2 regions of the Paenibacillus sp. GCM10027630 genome follow, and region 2 is predicted to be linked to the other one. Evidence: a T-box and tRNA genes for the amino acid it is inferred to sense, from the RefSeq annotation. Region 2 holds a T-box; the other holds one or more tRNA genes.
What was found. A T-box is a leader RNA that pairs with one kind of tRNA and senses whether it is charged. The one in region 2 lies ahead of ACFQ0C_RS11905 (arginine--tRNA ligase), so its partner is inferred to be a tRNA-Arg.
Positions count from the first base shown of each region.

Region 1: it has a tRNA-Arg gene. The T-box ahead of ACFQ0C_RS11905 (arginine--tRNA ligase) is inferred to sense a tRNA for this amino acid. The anticodon was not compared.

Region 1 covers NZ_JBHTGY010000009.1:6,865-15,402, reverse strand. The annotation lists gene ACFQ0C_RS04610 (AraC family transcriptional regulator) at 1-429, shown strand, start outside; gene ACFQ0C_RS04605 (right-handed parallel beta-helix repeat-containing protein) at 510-1,526, opposite strand; tRNA gene ACFQ0C_RS04600 (tRNA-Arg) at 2,879-2,952, opposite strand; tRNA gene ACFQ0C_RS04595 (tRNA-Gly) at 2,959-3,032, opposite strand; tRNA gene ACFQ0C_RS04590 (tRNA-Pro) at 3,056-3,132, opposite strand; tRNA gene ACFQ0C_RS04585 (tRNA-Leu) at 3,141-3,223, opposite strand; tRNA gene ACFQ0C_RS04580 (tRNA-Gly) at 3,233-3,307, opposite strand; tRNA gene ACFQ0C_RS04575 (tRNA-Gly) at 3,386-3,460, opposite strand; gene ACFQ0C_RS04570 (sulfatase family protein) at 3,822-5,213, opposite strand; gene ACFQ0C_RS04565 (glycoside hydrolase family 88 protein) at 5,298-6,428, opposite strand; gene ACFQ0C_RS04560 (sulfatase family protein) at 6,452-7,864, opposite strand; gene ACFQ0C_RS04555 (carbohydrate ABC transporter permease) at 7,900-8,538, opposite strand, start outside.
Region 2 covers NZ_JBHTGY010000026.1:26,867-35,404, forward strand. The annotation lists gene ACFQ0C_RS11875 (DMT family transporter) at 1-110, shown strand, start outside; gene solA (N-methyl-L-tryptophan oxidase) at 246-1,418, shown strand; gene ACFQ0C_RS11885 (carboxymuconolactone decarboxylase family protein) at 1,456-1,791, opposite strand; gene ACFQ0C_RS11890 (alpha/beta hydrolase family protein) at 1,929-2,819, shown strand; gene ACFQ0C_RS11895 (DUF1648 domain-containing protein) at 2,982-3,473, shown strand; gene ACFQ0C_RS11900 (hypothetical protein) at 3,488-3,712, opposite strand; gene ACFQ0C_RS11905 (arginine--tRNA ligase) at 3,943-5,808, opposite strand; T-box leader at 5,861-6,075, opposite strand; gene ACFQ0C_RS11910 (sensor domain-containing diguanylate cyclase) at 6,149-7,738, opposite strand; gene ACFQ0C_RS11915 (HPr family phosphocarrier protein) at 7,995-8,237, shown strand; gene ACFQ0C_RS11920 (sensor histidine kinase) at 8,419-8,538, shown strand, end outside.

The DNA.
Region 1 (8,538 bases), on a different contig from region 2:
TATCTCCAGCAAGTTTATGAGCATAGCAACCGCCGTTTAGGCGGCTCCACAGGACCCCATATAGAATACTACGAGCGAATTTCTCCCGCCATCAAGCAAATTTTAGACTGGGTCGAAGGTCACTTCTCCGATAAATTCGAGCTGCAGACGCTAGCCAGGCTCGTCCATCTATCTCCTAATCATTTGTCTTATTTATTCCGGAAGGAAACAGGCACCGCTCTCTCGGAATATATTACCTCCAGAAGGCTAAGACAGGCCGCTATGATGCTCAAATTGACAGAACAGCCAATTCGAAGCATCGGAGTAGAGGTCGGATTCGATAATTTTTCTTATTTCTGCAAGGTGTTTAAGGAAAAGTTCGGAATCACGCCTTCCTCTTATCGCGCCGCACAAACGGCCGGTCCCGGGATAACCGGAGAACTGTCCTAGCTCACTTAGGCCAGACAAAGACCCGCTTTCAGCCATGGAAAGCAGGTCTTTGTCTGGCCTAATATTTTATTTTACACTACTTATTTTACACTGCCTGTATACATATTGCCGGAAGGTACTCGTACATTTCCACTAGCTTTAGCTGTTGTGCCACTGGCAGCATTGACAACATATGGCGTAGCAGTGTTCAAATTCAATGTATTATCCAGGAATTGAGCGTTCAAGCCCCAACCGGATACCTGCTGATGTACCTGGAATGCATCGACAATTTTGCTATTATTATTCCGATTGCCTGTGTTTTTACGAATGATCACATCATTTCCTTTGACATCAATAAAGCTGTCCGCATAATTAGCTCCGCTGATTCCCGTGCCGTTAAAGGTGCTGTTCTCAACAATGGTCCCCGTAGTGCCCTCTTTGATATCCACATGCTCTGCGCTCACATTCGGACCGAAGGTCAGGTTGGTGATACGGTTGTTATCCGCCTCCTTTGCATAGGTGCTCCACTTGCCCTTATCCGATCCAACATAGACGCCTTCGCCAAATTCCGGATCTGCCAGGCCCGTATCATGTATTTTGGAGTTTTTGATAACATTGTTCGAGCTGCCATCACGGAAATGAACCGCTTCTTGTCCTACGTTGTAGACCTCTACGTTATCAATTACGGTGTTATTGGAGTTGTCCAGCATAATTCCCTTTTGCGAATTCGTTACCTTTACATTTTTGATGACCCAGTAATTCCCCGTAATTTGGAGGCCGTAGCCGCTTCCAGTTCCTCCACCGTTCAACACTGCAAGGCTGCTTGTGCTTGCACTGCGTATAGTAATCGGATTACTGGAGGTGCCACTCGCCGTACCTACGAATTTATCTTTAAAGGTCGTACCGGCGGCCAATACGATATCATCGCCCGCCTTGGCGTTTGTTAGCGCGTTTTTCAAACAGGTGACATCACTGCAATTAATGGTCCTTGTTGCAGCCGCAACCGGGTTGATCATGGAAACCAGCATTGCTGCAGTAATTCCAAGCATACCAAGCGATCGTTTGAATTTGTTCCTTGCAGCCGTCCCTTTCCGAATAAATTTGTCAATGTAATTCACTCCTTAATCGATTCAAATTTTACCTGCAAAATTATTATAGCAACAATAAACCGCTTACATTTTCCATTGGTTACGAGGAAATATGATTTCATTACGTATCGTCATGTAATACAAACCCTTGGCAGGCTAAGATGGCTACGCGCTTCGACGTCCTCGTCGGGGGTTCTCATCAGCCTCCTGAAACACAAAAAAAAACACTAGTGGCTTTTGACTAACGTCCCACGAGGGATACTCGCCCTATGGGCGAGACTTCGCGTAGCCATCGGAACTATGCTACGTGCTTCGACGTCCCCCCTCGTCGGGAGTTCTCATCAGCTTGTTGTATCCCCTATGTACCTTCAAAGCTAATGCGGTGGCGTGTCTTCATCCCCTAGCTGCAAATCACTCTCTTAAGGAAATGAGGTACGCTATTTCATCGTTTTAACGCTAATATTCAACTAAAACGGAACTAGGATCTCTTATTTGCTTAAAATATGGCATTTCTGTCTATTAAAGTCGGAATAACGCATCGTAGTTCCGCGACTTCATGAAATCGGATGGATTTTCAAACAATAGAGGCTTGATGTTCCGTTAGTCAGCGTGATTCATGTTAGATGATCCAAAGACATAGCCTATGATGGATTCCTCTCCCCTCAAAATAGAGCCTTTCCCTATACTGTATATAGGGTTGGCTATCCGTACCGGATCGATGACCCGTGTGCTCATCGAAATCTATTTGCCTCGATAGGTTCGAGTCCATACCTCTACCTTCTAAAATTCTGGTGTCAAAAAACGTCCAAGGAGGGATGCTCGCCCTACGGGCGAGACTTCGCGTAGCCATCGGAACTAAGATGGCTACGGGCTTCGACGTCCCCCCTCGTCGGGGGTTCTCATCAGCCTCCTGAAACGCAAAAAAGCCACTAGTGGCTTTTGACTTACGTCCCAGGAGGGATGCTCGACCTATGGGCGAGACTTCGCGTAGCCATCGGAACTAAGATGGCTACGTGCTTTGACGTCCCCCCTCGTCGGGGGTTCTCATCAACCTCCTGAAACGCAAAAAAGCCACTAGTGGCTTTTGACTAACGTCCCAGGAGGGATGCTCGCCCTATGGGCGAGACTTTGCGTAGCCATCGAACTAAGATGGCTACGTGCTTCGACGTCCCCCCTCGTCGGGAGTTCTCATCAGCCTCCTGAAACGCAAAAAAAGCCACTAGTGGCTTTTGACTAACGTCCCAGGAGGGATGCTCGCCCTATGGGCGAGACTTTGCGTAGCCATCGAACTAAGATGGCTACGGGCTTCGACGTCCCCCCTCGTCGGGAGTTCTCATCAGCCTCCTGAAACGCAAAAAAAGCCACTAGTGGCTTTTGACTAACGTCCCAGGAGGGATTCGAACCCCCGACCGACGCCTTAGAAGGGCGTTGCTCTATCCAGCTGAGCTACTGAAACATAAAATGGAGCGGGTAAGGGGAATCGAACCCCTGCTACCAGCTTGGAAGGCTGGAGTTCTACCATTGAACTACACCCGCTTGCATATTAACAAACTTAAAAATGGTCGGGATGACACGATTTGAACATGCGACCCCCTGGTCCCAAACCAGGTGCTCTACCAAGCTGAGCTACATCCCGAAGTAATATGGTGCCGATAGAGGGACTTGAACCCCCACGGTTTCCCTCACGATTTTGAGTCGCGCGCGTCTGCCAATTCCGCCATACCGGCTTATGCTATTGGAGCGGAAGACGGGAATCGAACCCGCGACCCTCGCCTTGGCAAGGCGATGCTCTACCGCTGAGCCACTTCCGCATAACAATAAGTCTCTCAAAGACACATGTAATACTTTAACACAATTCCATCAATAAAGCAACATATAAATTTAATAATTGGAGCGGAAGACGGGAATCGAACCCGCGACCCTCGCCTTGGCAAGGCGATGCTCTACCGCTGAGCCACTTCCGCAAACAAGAACTCGCGTAGAGGGACTTCCACCCTCACGGTCAATCGCTAGATCCAATGACTAATATGGAGCTAGTAATTTCCGCTCTGCTAAATTAGCGACAAGTAGTAATATATCAGGATTCTTAACGAAATGCAAATGTTTTTCAAAGAAATTTTCCAAGCTAGTATCCACAGGTCGTTATTCAGCTCCATGGCAGGTCGAAAACGCTCAGCCTTTTAATTATGATGTGGAATAAAACAAGCCACCGTTAGTCAATAATAAATTAAAAGAGCAGATCAAATGAAATTATTTATCTACCCTTTTAATTGTTTCGCTCAAACCACTATTTCAATTTACCCTATCTGCCTTCTCTTCAAGCTATTAAAAAGCTTTCTCCCCATTCCCAGCTGGGCCGATCAAATTCAGTTGCCCGTTTCCGCTCACCGGCTCTTTCATCCCGTCTAACACAGGATCAACATAGCGTACAAACCAGCTTTCAAGACAGGCTTTCATTTCGCTAATTTTCTCTGCTTGCGTCTTACAATCAATTAGATTATAAATTTCCTCCGGATCGTGAAGTAAATCATACAGTTCATGCGGACCGTCCGGATATCGATGCACGTACTTCCACTCTTTAGTGCGAATCATTCTCACAGGACCATACTCATCAAAAACAACAATTGGATTTTCATTGGCACTCTGTTCACCCAAGAGCAGCGGCACAAAGCTTTTGCCTGGTAATATATCGGCATGCTCCGGCTTTTCCAAACCAACATACTCCAACAAGGTCGGCATAAAGTCGTAACCACTAACCAACTCATCACAGACGATCCCTTGTGGTATGCGTCCGGGCTGACTGAATAAAGCCGGTACTTTCACCGAGCTATCGTACATATTTTGCGGGAACGTGCCGTTCCCCTTCCCCCAGAACCCATGATGACCGCAGCTAAACCCATTATCGCTCATAAAGCATATCAAAGTCTTTTCGCGCACTTCCATATTATCCAGCTTGTCGAGGATCCGTCCGATATTTTGATCCATAGCCGTCACTGCGGCAAAATAGCCTTGCAGATTTTGCTTCGTATCATCCCCCCACGGCGTTGTTTTAATCGCCCACGGATGCGGTTGTTCTTGGGGACAGCTTGTAAAAGGACAATCCTCATATGAATCGACTATATCCTTCGGGTGATTATTCACCCATGGACTGTGGGGCGCTGTGTAGTGAACACTTAAATAAAACGGCTGGGAGTCGTCCACCTTATCAAGAAACCGAAGTGCGCCATCCGTGATTGCATCCGTAACATACCCTTCCTCATGATGCAGTTGTCCATTGCTAATCATTGGAGCGTTATAGTAGGGGCCTCCACCGCTTTGATGAACATACCAGTATGAGAACCCTTTCTGAGCCTGAAAGCTATTGCCAAGATGCCATTTGCCACTTATCCCGCAATGATAACCATTAGCCTTCAGAATATCGGTGTAACCAATTTGTCCCTGTAAATACTCCGGGGATTCAGCTCCTGCCGGATCTTCGCAAATCCAATCATGAACTCCATGCTGGGAAGGAATTCGTCCTGTCAACAAAGAAGCTCGTGCCGGTGAGCAAACCGGGGAGGTGCAAAAGAAGCTTGAAAACCTCATTCCCTCCGAAGCAATCCGATCCAAATTCGGAGTTCGAATCTCTGAATTACCGGCACATCCCATCGCCCAAGCTCCCTGATCGTCGGATAGAATAAAAACAATATTAGGCCGTTTCTGTGTCATTTCTTTCATTGGACAGTCCTCAATGGCATTTCGCTTCGCCTATGGCGATGTTGATAAAGCCATCCTTCTACCCACTGGGCTATCATTACCTTGTCAGGATTCATACCAATACCCTTTCATTCCCCGTTCCAGTCTAAGAAGCGCCTCCAAATAGTAATAATCTCCCCAAATCATGAAGTCATCCGGTGCATTTCCGCCTCTTACACTATAGGAACCATGCTGGAGTAATCCTTCGGAATCCCTATTTCCTATAGTCGCATACTTCGTCATAAGTGATGTCATGGACCGTTCCAATCCTTGCTGCAATTCATCGCGGTCAATATCATCGGAAGGCAGCAGCTCTATAAGCTCCAATAAGCCGGCACAGACGATGGCCGAAGCAGAACTGTCACGATAGGGCACGGGATCACTCGGCACATCGATATCCCAGAGTGCAACCTGATCCTCTGGCAGATGCCGCAGGAAGTACTTTGCCATCCTTTTAGACGTTTCCAAATATAACGGGTCACGCGTATATCTGTATGATAGTGCAAACCCATATACTCCCCACGCCTGCCCTCTTGTCCACGTTGATCCATTGCGATAACCTTGCGCGGTTGAGCCTCCAAGAGGTTCCCCGCTTTCTTGGTCAAAATGAAAGGTATGATAGCTCGAATCATCTCCCCTAACCAAATATCGCATACTCTTCTCCGCATGAATCACAGCTGCCTTCGCATAACTATCATCACCTGTCGTTTGTGAAGCCCAATAAAGGAGAGGCAAGTTCATCAAACAATCTATGATGATTCTGCCTCCCTGTTCCTTATCACCTAGAGGTCCCCATGCTTGGATAAACTGCCCCTTGGCCCTCCAACGGGACATCAGCTTATCCGCCGCCTTCAATGTAAGCTCCTTGGCCGCCTCATCCTTTTCGATGATCCATTGAGCTTTGGACGATAGCGAATACAGAAAACCAATATCGTGATGATCAATAGAATCATTTGTTCGGAGTCTGTTGCTAAAGCTCTCCACCGTTTTAACTGCAGCATCGCGGAATAACGGATCCTTCGTATATTCGTAAGCGAGCCAGAGCATCCCCGGCCAAAATCCTGAGGTCCATTCCTGATTCGCATTTAAATGTCCACTGTATCTGCCTTGCTGCCCCACATGAGGATAAGCATCTCCGAACTTAGTAATGTTATTTCTTATTTTATCTATCGCATCTTCAATAGCTGTTTTCCACATCATCGTCTGACACCTTCATTTCGTTAGTATAGTTCGAATCGGTCGCCTGTTTTTAACAGCCAAGCTTGAAGCTCCCGCTCCAGCTCTACTGTCACCTCGTCGCTCGACGCCTCTGTAACGATTAATGGATCAAGCTGGTAAGGGTCTTTTTTCAGATCATAAAGAAACCGTTGCGTCTTCTCGCCAGGCTCATAACCTCTATGAATGACATACGTGTATTGGTGTGTACGAACCGCTCTCCAACCATATTTCCGGTTATCCAGCCCTTGCTTGGCAAACTGCTCAATAACCTCCTTACGACCGGGAAAGGCACAGAGAAAAGCCGAACTCACATCCGTTTGTTCATCCTGTCCGATAATTACATTAGAAAAATCTCTTCCCTCTACGGAGCTAGGAATCGGGATTTCAGCAAGTCCCAGCAAGGTAGGCATAATGTCCACACTGTTAAAAAGCAGAGATGTACGTCCCTCCTTGACCTGACCGGGCCAGCGCATCAAACATGGAATGCCTACGGATTCCTCATGCCAGGAATGCTTCGCCATCAAACCATGAGAACCCATCAGCTCCCCGTGATCAGATGACAGTACAATAAGCGTATTGCCTTCAATCCCAAGATCACGGACTGCATCCAGGATTCTTCCGAACTGCTGATCCAATCCGGTTATCGCAGCAAAATAATCGCGCGTATATCGCTCCAGATTTTCCATTCCGCTATCGAACGGTTCTCCGGTATGAGCCATAAGGGATTCTGCTTGTACGTTAGGCCGCAGCTTCAAAGGACGATCCGCATATACAGCTTTATATGTTTCCGGAACTAATTCAAACGGACTATGGGGCGGATTCCATGAAACAAACAAGGCGAAGGGATTGTCATTGTCACAGTGCTTCTGAATGTATTCCAATGCCACATCTGTCTCGTGTTCAAGGGACCATTGTTTCACCGAAATCATATTCGCGTTGTCCTTCCAATAATGCGGCTCCAGATGATTATCATATGCGCCATAGGAATACCAGAAATCAAAGCCATGCCGCTTCAAGCCAGGCGGTGTGTAAGCATCCCATCCGCGTGCGCCTGACGCAGGCTCCGGACAAACGTTCTCTTCCGGCAAATCCAAATGCCATTTACCGATATACCCCGTATCATACCCTACCTGCTTCAGCACATCGCCAATGCAGACTTCTTCCGGACTCAGCATCACATCAGCGCCAATCTTACAATTGGTGTATACGCCATTGGATTGCGGATATTTGCCTGTTAGCAGAGCAGCCCTATGCGGTGAGCAAAGTGGTGTGCAGCTTAATGCATTTTCGAAAACCAAGCTTTCTCCAGCAAATTGATCGATATTCGGCGTGACTACAGGGTCTTCGTTTCGATAACCGACAGCTTGCTTGCGCCACTGATCGGCAAAAATGTAGATGATATTCGGCTTGCTCATTCCAGATCAGCTCCTTCTCCATAAGTTAAATACCGTCATCCCTTTATGGCTCCGGCAGCAATGCCTTCCACAAAGTGGTCTTGGGCAAAAAAGTAGATAAGAATGGTAGGAACGATCGCAGATACGGCTGCAGCCATCAACGGCCCATATTCAGTCGCATGCTCGGATTGGAAATGCTGCATTCCCAATTGCAAAGTAAACAAATGATCGGAATTAATATAAATCAGCGGTCCTAGAAAATCATTCCACGAGTGCATAAACGTAAAAATCGTCAAGCTGGCGATAGCAGGCCGCATCAAAGGCATAATTACACGTAAATAAATACCAAACTCGCTTAAGCCGTCAATTCTGGCAGCTTCTGAAAGCTCCTCCGGGATCGATATAAAAAATTGACGAAACAAAAAAACACCAAATGGACTGAAGGCGCCAAGCAGGATCAATGCCCAGTGCGAGTTCAGCAGACCAAGCTGCTTCATCAACATAAACTGTGGAATCATCATAACCTGAAAGGGGATCATCATCGTAGCTACATATAAAAAGAATAATTTATCCCGCTCCGGAAACCGTACTTTAGAGAAGGCGTAAGCCGCCAAAGAGCAGGTAATGATCTGGAGTATGGTTGTTGCAACCGCAATTTTAATCGTATTAAGATAATAGGAGAAAAAAGGGAGCTT
Region 2 (8,538 bases):
TGGGGGGCGTCGTGCTGGCGACAGGACTGAAAAAAGGGAAGCCAGAAGAAAGCGGCAAGCCTGTGACCGCAACCGGTATTTTACAGAAGGTGCCGAAAGTGAATGGATAAATGGATGGAGACACTGCGTGCGTTATTCGCGGTGTCTTATTTGCATACAAAACGCGCTTCGAATCATCGGTCGGTCCATAGGAGCCGAAGGTCGAACAAACGGTGTATGAAGCATGAGCATAGAGGAGTGGTAGCTTGAATAATGGATATGACATCATTATCGTAGGAGCCGGGAGCTTCGGCATGAACGCTGGTTACTTTACTGCCAAGTCAGGTCTGCGGGTGCTTCTGATCGACGCTCATAATCCTCCGCATGAGCAAGGCAGCCATCATGGAGGAACACGTATTTACCGCTCCGCCTATACCATGGGGCCAGCCTATGCGGAACTCGCTTTGCGAGCGGGTGAGCTCTGGTCGGAGCTTGCGGAGGAGGCGAAAGAATGGGCTAGCAGCCATTATAGCGGTATGACGGATGCGGATGCGGAAATTTTCAAAAAGACGGGAGTAGTGAGTATAGGGGATACGAATTCCAGTTTTTTGCAATCGAAGCAGGATAGCTGTATGGAGTTCGGTATTCCTTACGAGCGTTTGAAGCCTAAGGAATTGATGGACAGGTGGCCTGGCTTCTGCATCCCGGAGTATACGGAAGGCTTGTACGAGCCGCAGGCTGGAGTGTTATTCAGCGAGAACATTATCCGTGTTTATCGGAAATTGGCCGAACGCTGCGGAGCCGACTTTCGAACCAATGAACGGGTGGAGTCCATCGTGTCCGGTTCGGCGCAGCAAATGGTTCGCACTTCAGCAGGAACCTATTATGCTGATCGTGTGCTTGTCTGCGGAGGAGCCTTCTCAGCCGCACTGCTGCCTGAGCTGAAGCAGCTGGTACGCCCTGTGAGAAAAGCTATAGGCTGGTTTGAAGCACCTACAAGCTTATATGGTAGCGAGGTCTTCCCGGCTTTTATTGTTAATAAAGGCGGAACGGAAGAATATTACGGTTTCCCTGATCTTGACGGCAGAGGGGTAAAGGTAGGGAGGCATGATGGAGGCGAAACGGTGCTTCCAGGGGCAGAGCTTCATCCGTTCGGAATCCATCCTGAAGATGAAGAGGATTTGCAAAGCTTTTTGAACCTGTACTTGCCGAAGGTGGGAAGCTTATCCAAGGGGGGAACCTGCTTATATGAGAACGCTCCGGGTGAACATTTCTTGATAGGGGAGCTCCCGGAGCGTCCGGGCATCTGGTTTGCTGGCGGCGGATCAGGCCATGGCTTTAAATTCAGCAGCTCGATCGGTGAAGCTTTGAGCCAACTGCTGGCAGTGGGACGGAGCTACTGTGATTTGTCTTCCTTTGCATTTCAACGGTCGTTATAATGTAACGGCCGGTTAGGATCACAGGTTCCTAACGCTGCTAACTAACAGAGGTTTCCGTTTGCGTCAGCAGCTCGTCAAGCGTTTCCGCAACCTCCTTTAGTACTGGAAGAACAGGTACAAGACCGGCTGCGGGTATGCTGGTTAACAATGCAGCCAGTATTTCATCCTTGGAGGCCCCTGCTTTAATGGCTAAAGGCAGGTGGGATTTAATGGCGGGAGCGTAGCCAAGAGCGGCCAAGTTGGAAATATAAATGAGCTGCTGTGTTTTTGGATCTAATGCCGATTGGGCAATGACAGAGCGGTGCAGGCTGCGGAATTGATCGGCAACCTCAGGGAATTGCTCAGCAAAAAATTCGAAATCGGGGTTTTTCATAGGCATATAAGCTCCTCTCACAATAATTGAAATATTTCCCACAATAATAATTGTAATACTTTATCAATTTAGGTCAATATGTTACAATTTAAATATTATAATTACATTTTCTAATTCAAATAATGAGGAGTGAAGTTATGCTGAATGCAGCTGTTGAAGCACATTCTTTTATATTGAATGCGGGTAAGCTGCCTACCGAGAAGGGAGAGGCTCTGTACATACGGGGGGAAGTTAGATTTCAGCAAGAGCCAGGCGATGATTCGTTGTCACCCAAGCCGGTACTTCTTATAAGCCACGGGTTTAAAGGGTTTAAGGATTGGGGCTTTTTTCCTTACGCGGCTTCACAGTTTGCCGAGCGAGGTTTCTTTGTTGTAACGTTTAATTTCTCGTGCAACGGAGTTAATGAGACTGATTTTGACGAACTGGATAAATTTTCTTTCAACACTTATTCCCGTGAACAGGCCGACTTGAGCCTTCTTCTTCAAGCGCTATTGGATAAGCAGCTGCCGGAAGGGGAGCGAGCGGATTTACAGCGTATTTATTTGCTTGGGCACAGCCGTGGAGGAGGGAACAGCATTCTCTTTGCGAGCGAGCATCCTGAAGTTAAGGCGGTAGTCACCTGGAATGGCAATGCTAATCCAGATTTATTTGATGATGCCTTCAAGGCTGTCATTGCGGAGCATGGTGTCGCTTATGTAGCTAATGCGAGGACGAAGCAGCAGATGCCGATCCGGCGTGGCTTTTATGAGGATTTGGCTGAGCATCGGTCACGCTATCATATTCCTGAAAGGCTATCAGCGTTGGGCATCCCTGTTTTGCAGCTTCAGGGAAACAGGGATTCCGATAGGCTTCAGGCCGGCTTTGAAACGCTGCGGCAAGCTGCTCCCCAGCATCGTTGCGTTACGATTGCCGAGGGAACGCATACGTTCGGCGCTGTGCATCCTTTTGTCGGAACGACTGATCAATTGGAGGAAGCTATTCAGCTCACGGCAGATTTCTTGAAAGACCTTCCCCCTACTGCCGACTAGTGGCAGCATATAGCATCGTGAGTTTAATCTCGCCTCTTAGGGGGCGGGATTGTTTGCACATCTCGAGGATAAACAAGGGCACTTGGTTGATTAAATGTCCCGCGGCGGTTACAGTAAATGCAGATAGACCCAAAAGAAATTTGATAAAAAGGGGGATTATTTATGAAGCGGCCCATACTTTCTATTCCGAAAACTAACCTGGAGGTATTGCATGATGTTATTTCAATTGCTGTGATCCTATCGTCCATAGCTTACTTATTCGTAGAGTGGCCGAAGCTGCCTGCCCAAATACCGACTCATTTTAACGGTTCCGGGAAGGTAGATGGCTGGGGAGGGAAAGGGACTTTATTTATACTGCCAATTATTTCTATAGTTATCTATATTGGACTCACAGTTTTAAGTAAATTTCCTCATTCTTTTAATTATCTCAGTGAGATCACAGAAAGCAATGCCCAAAGGCAATATACAAACGCAAAAATGCTGCTGAGCTGGTTAAAGGTAGAGATTGCAGTCTTGTTCAGTTACTTATTGTGGAAATCGGTAGAAGTGGCAGCAGACAAGATAAACGATCTTGGAGTCTTTATCTATGTCATTCTAGCCCTCGTTGTGCTAACTATTATTTTCTATATCTATCGAACCATAAAATTAAAATGATGCACAAGGGCAAGCTAGGACTTAATTCCGCTCCTATCAACTCGAAATTCACATTCGCTTCGCACATAATAAATTCCATTTATTTTGACGCTGACGGGCGTAATTCGCTCAATAGTACCGCCATCCTCAACTCTGACAGGAATATCATCAGCCGTGCGCTCCCAAACGGACACTTGCAGCTGGAACAAGGCTGCAGCGAATAGCTCTGTATCGGAGCAAAGAGCTTTTGATTCTGACATGTTTAGTCACCTCATCCAACATTATTCGACGTAATAGATAGGATACCTTCAGTGAAGGGTGCTACATGATAGGGCAGATTATTTATCCACATGGATATCCACATTATCAACATAGCACCATCCTTTATTGTGCATATCTTTGAAAATATTATCAACATATCCACAGTTGTAGTTATCCACAAGCTATTGACGAGAAGGCAAGCATTACAGGCTTAAATGCCGTCTATAGTTTACATACGATCCGGGGCCGGTAAACCAAGAACATTCAGAGCATCACCTAGTGTTTGTTTGAATATTGAGGTGAGCCACACGCGGAATTTCTTCCTCTCATCATCCGCTTTAAGAATCGGACAGACAGCATAAAAGTTGTTAAACAGCGTTGCCAGATCGAATGCATAGCTGCAGATCGAATTTGGCGTCAGCTCGCGGCTGGCGGCAATTAATGTATCTTGCCAATTGGCAAGATGTCTAAGCAGAGCATATTCTGCTTTCTCCATCTCAGGGAAGTCCCCGGGCACGGCCGGTACGATATGCAGCTCTTGCTCCGCTTTGTTGATAAGACTGACGGCACGTGCATACGAATACATTAAATATACGCCTGAATTACCCGATATTTCAGTAGCCTGCTGCAGATCAAATACCACCTCGGTGTGCAGGTTAAAACGAAGCAAGTAGTACCGAATCGCCGCGGCTGCGATGGTCCTGCTGGAGATGCCGGTTTTATCCGAGCGCTTCTCTTCCACAACGCCTTCCATCAAATCAAGCAGATGGGAGATTTTGATGCCAATTCCTTGCCGCCCGGACATGGCGTACGATGTTTTCTTGTCTGTTGTATCGATGCCTAGCTCTGCGGCCGATCCAGGACTTAGGGAAACAACTCCATAGCTGACATGACGCAGCTGGGCTGCTTGTTCGGAGTAGCCTAATGCCTCAAGAGCCTGCTTGACCATCATTTGCGGATATTCCTGCCTATGATCAATTACGTTGATCACAAGATCGGCGTTACCGAATGCTTCCTTCGAGCCTGCTGTATAGGTTGTCCACAAGCCCTCGCTAAACTTTTTGTACCTAAAATCTTTTTCCAGCAGCCCGAACTTCCATAAGTGATAAGCGATATCTTTGGCAGTGTAGGTCAAGATGCCGTTAGAACGGACTAGAACTTTATCCGCGCTATGCTCCGACTCCTCCTCTTCTCCTGTAGAAGACGGTTGTTTTAACACCCAGCAGCCCGCCAATTTCCCTTCCGATTCTTCATAAAAAAGTGAGGTTTGCTGCAAAAGCGCAAACGCGGATGACCAGAATCCTTCTCTGACAATGTTGCTTTCCCATACTAACAAATCATAATCAATTCCGAATGGCTTCATTTCCTCAATATGCTCGCGGACAATTCGTTCCGCTACCAGCATGCCGACCCATGCTAAATTGTTGTTGCCTTCCTCCAGATTGTGGAGCACATGTGCGCGTTGTTCCGTCAGCTTCGAGTTAGCTTGGTATTCTTTATTAATCGCAGAATAAATATCCCAGCAATAATCGCCGAAACGGACATGCTCCTTTTGCAGCGGAGTATGAAGAAGGCCGACAACCGTATCCGCTAGCTGATTGCCAAGGTCATCGATGTAGTTATGAACCTCGACCTGATAGCCGACTCTTTGCAGCAGCCTCACCAATGTATCGCCAATACAGGAATTTCTTAAATGCCCGATATGCGCCGATTTATTCGGATTAATGGATGTATGTTCAATGACGACTTTAAGTCCGGGGGACACTTCAGCTGCGGCAAGGGGATGGTGTGCCCACTGCTTCCAGCTTATAAACAGGTTGATAAATCCGGGCGGGACTATCTCGATTTTATACACCCTGTTTTCAATGAAACCGTCCTGCTCCAGCCTTGCTTGCAGGAGCTGTGCTATATGCATCGGGGGCTTGCGCAGTACCTTCGCCAGCTGCATAGCTATGTTGGTGGAGTAATCGCCATGCTCGATATGGGATGGTTGTTCAATGATAACTTTGATGGGTGAAGCTTGTGGAAGATCGAGCTCATCCAACAGCTTGGTTACCGCCGCTTCAATATGAGTAGCTAACAGTTGATTTAACATAATACCCCTCCTGAATAATAGTCTTTTTAACGCAAAAAAGCCCTCATCTCTAATAAGAGACGAAGGCTTACAGCACTCGCGGTACCACTCTTGTTGTTAAACCGAGGTTTAACCACTCCAAAGATAACGGTCTTAGCCGGATCTTCCTACTTACCGTTCAGAAGATCATCTCATGGGTCCGTTTCATTAATGACTCCGTACCGGCTCTCACTATCCCGGCTCGCTTGAACTATTGTCAATAATTACTGTCCCAATCATCGAAGGATTATGAAATTTTATGGCTCGAATAAAAAAGCTTTTTATCAGTATACCCGCATTTCAGAAAAAATCAACCGTGATTTTACCTAAATTTGGCTATATGGGTCTGGTTTCTTCCCGATTGCTTAGCCTTATACAAGGCTTGGTCGGCCATATGGATCAGCTCTTCTGCAGACGCGGAGTGTGAAGGATAGTGTGCGATACCCTGTGAGACCGTAATAGGATGGCCGATAGGATGGATATTTTTTTCCAACGTATGGCGAATTCGTTCTGCCACAAGAAAAGCCTCATCAATAGCGGCATGCGATATAAGGGCAATAAATTCTTCACCTCCGAAACGACAGCATACATCACCCGGCCGTACTGTGGAAGTAATAATTTGTGCAAAATGCTTTAATACTTCGTCCCCGGCTTGATGACCGTAGGTGTCATTAATGGATTTAAATCTATCAATATCCATAATAATTATAGAGAAAGGGGTCTGCTCCTCCATCCATTGATGCATGATGATTTCGAGCGTTCTTCGGTTTGTTAACCCGGTTAATGGATCTGTCATCGCCTCATGCGTCAATTGGTCCGTCTGTTTTTTTATATCCGATAAAGCATACCTAATTGATTTTGTTAACAAATCCGCCTCTCTATTCCAATGGTGTTTTATTTCAGGGACTTCGACTTTTTCTCTACCGATTTTGCTCACGAGGTCAGCCAAGCCTACGAAGGGTTTGGCCAGCTTGCGTGCAAAGCCTATGACTACTAGCAGCAATATTAAAAAAGGAAGCATCATATACAAAAGAACGGCATTGATATGATGTTTCAGTTGGTCATATACGACGTTGATAGGCGACACCACAACTACGCCCCAGTCGTTTTCCGGAACCTTCACGTATCCTGCCAGCAACGTTTCTCCATGTAAGTTGACCATTTGTTCGTGTCCGCTTTGACCCTGAATAAGCTTCCGAACGACTTGGTTGGCGCTAATATCCTCGCCTATCCGATTCGTGTCGCGATGGAACAATATACGACCGTCGGATTGCACGATATAAAAATAAGAACCTATTTTATCGGTTGGGTTGCTCCCGAAAATCATATTCAAAATATTGTCCTCTTGAAGATAAATAGTTCCACCAATATATCCCCGGTAAGTACCGTTCATATCATATATGGGCTCGCTCATAAATACGAGAAGACGTCCGGTAGTTGTGGCTATGTAAGGCTTGGAAAGGTAGGGCTTGTGTAACTCCAATGCGGTTTTCGCCTCTTCTGTTGTTATATATTTGCCTGCAGTACCGATGGATTTCGGAGACACACTTCGAACAAGTCCCGTTTCATCTACCAGGGCAATGGAATTAAAATAGTTGCTGCTATAACGTATCAATTCCAGATTAGAATAGACTTCATCTGCGTTCATCAAGTTTATATTTGAAAAGATTATTGCGGATTTGTGCAGGCTGCTCCTCATGGATTTAAACAAAGAATCTATCGTCTGACTCATTTTGCTTGCGTTTGTAAGATTCAAAGTGAGCGTAGTATCTATTAGTGATTTTTTGCTTGATTGATAGGATGCTATGAGAAGAATGGTTAAAGTCAAAAGGACAGACAGGGAGACCAAGCCTGTTAAAAGTGTGGCAAGGCTAATCTTTTTCTGTTGAGTTGCTTTTATTTCGTGCAGCATAGGTATCAAATGTCAAATGCTCCCTTGTGTTGAGTTTAGATTACAGCACATAACCAATAAAACCCCATTGTAGCATATATTGGGGCTATTTATAGATTAAGCATTCGTGAATTTTATGAACAAAACGTACTAAATGAAGTTATTATTGTTAATTTGGTTAAACTATTATATTTTATATTTAATGATATAATGAAAGCGCTTTATAAGGCTTTTGCGATATTTAAGCGAAAGGCATCCTAAAATTGGAGGGATTTAGATGAGCGGTTTGGATACTAAGGCAATTGTGGAAATAAATCAGAAGGCCTCCCAGTTTAGATCAAGCATTGTTATCTGTTTAGACAATAAAATTATAGACGCAAAGAGTATATTGGGGTTAAGCATTACTTTGTTGAACGATCAGCACTACAGACTGGAGATTCACGGTCTTGATGAAGCAGAAGCAAAGGCGGAGATGACTGAAGTTTTTAAAAAGCATCATCTGTCAGTAACTGTCAATTAGATTGATTTAGCTGTTCAGCTCCGCTGAAAACGTATAAAGTTTGTTATAACAAAATAAGCCTCCGGCCACTTATATAGTGCGTTCGGAGGTTTTTTTCAAGATTGGAGGAGCAAATTTGTTATTCAAGTTAGCTGCCTGGTTTTCTCGTGCTCGATCCAGTCGATGGAGCATATCAAAAATTATGTTTGTTTCATTTTTTATTATGATTTTGCTGCCGATATTTCTAATAACCGTTATATCTGTGACTTTGTATCACTCCATTTTAATGGAAACCATCACTTCACGTGCGACAACGACACTT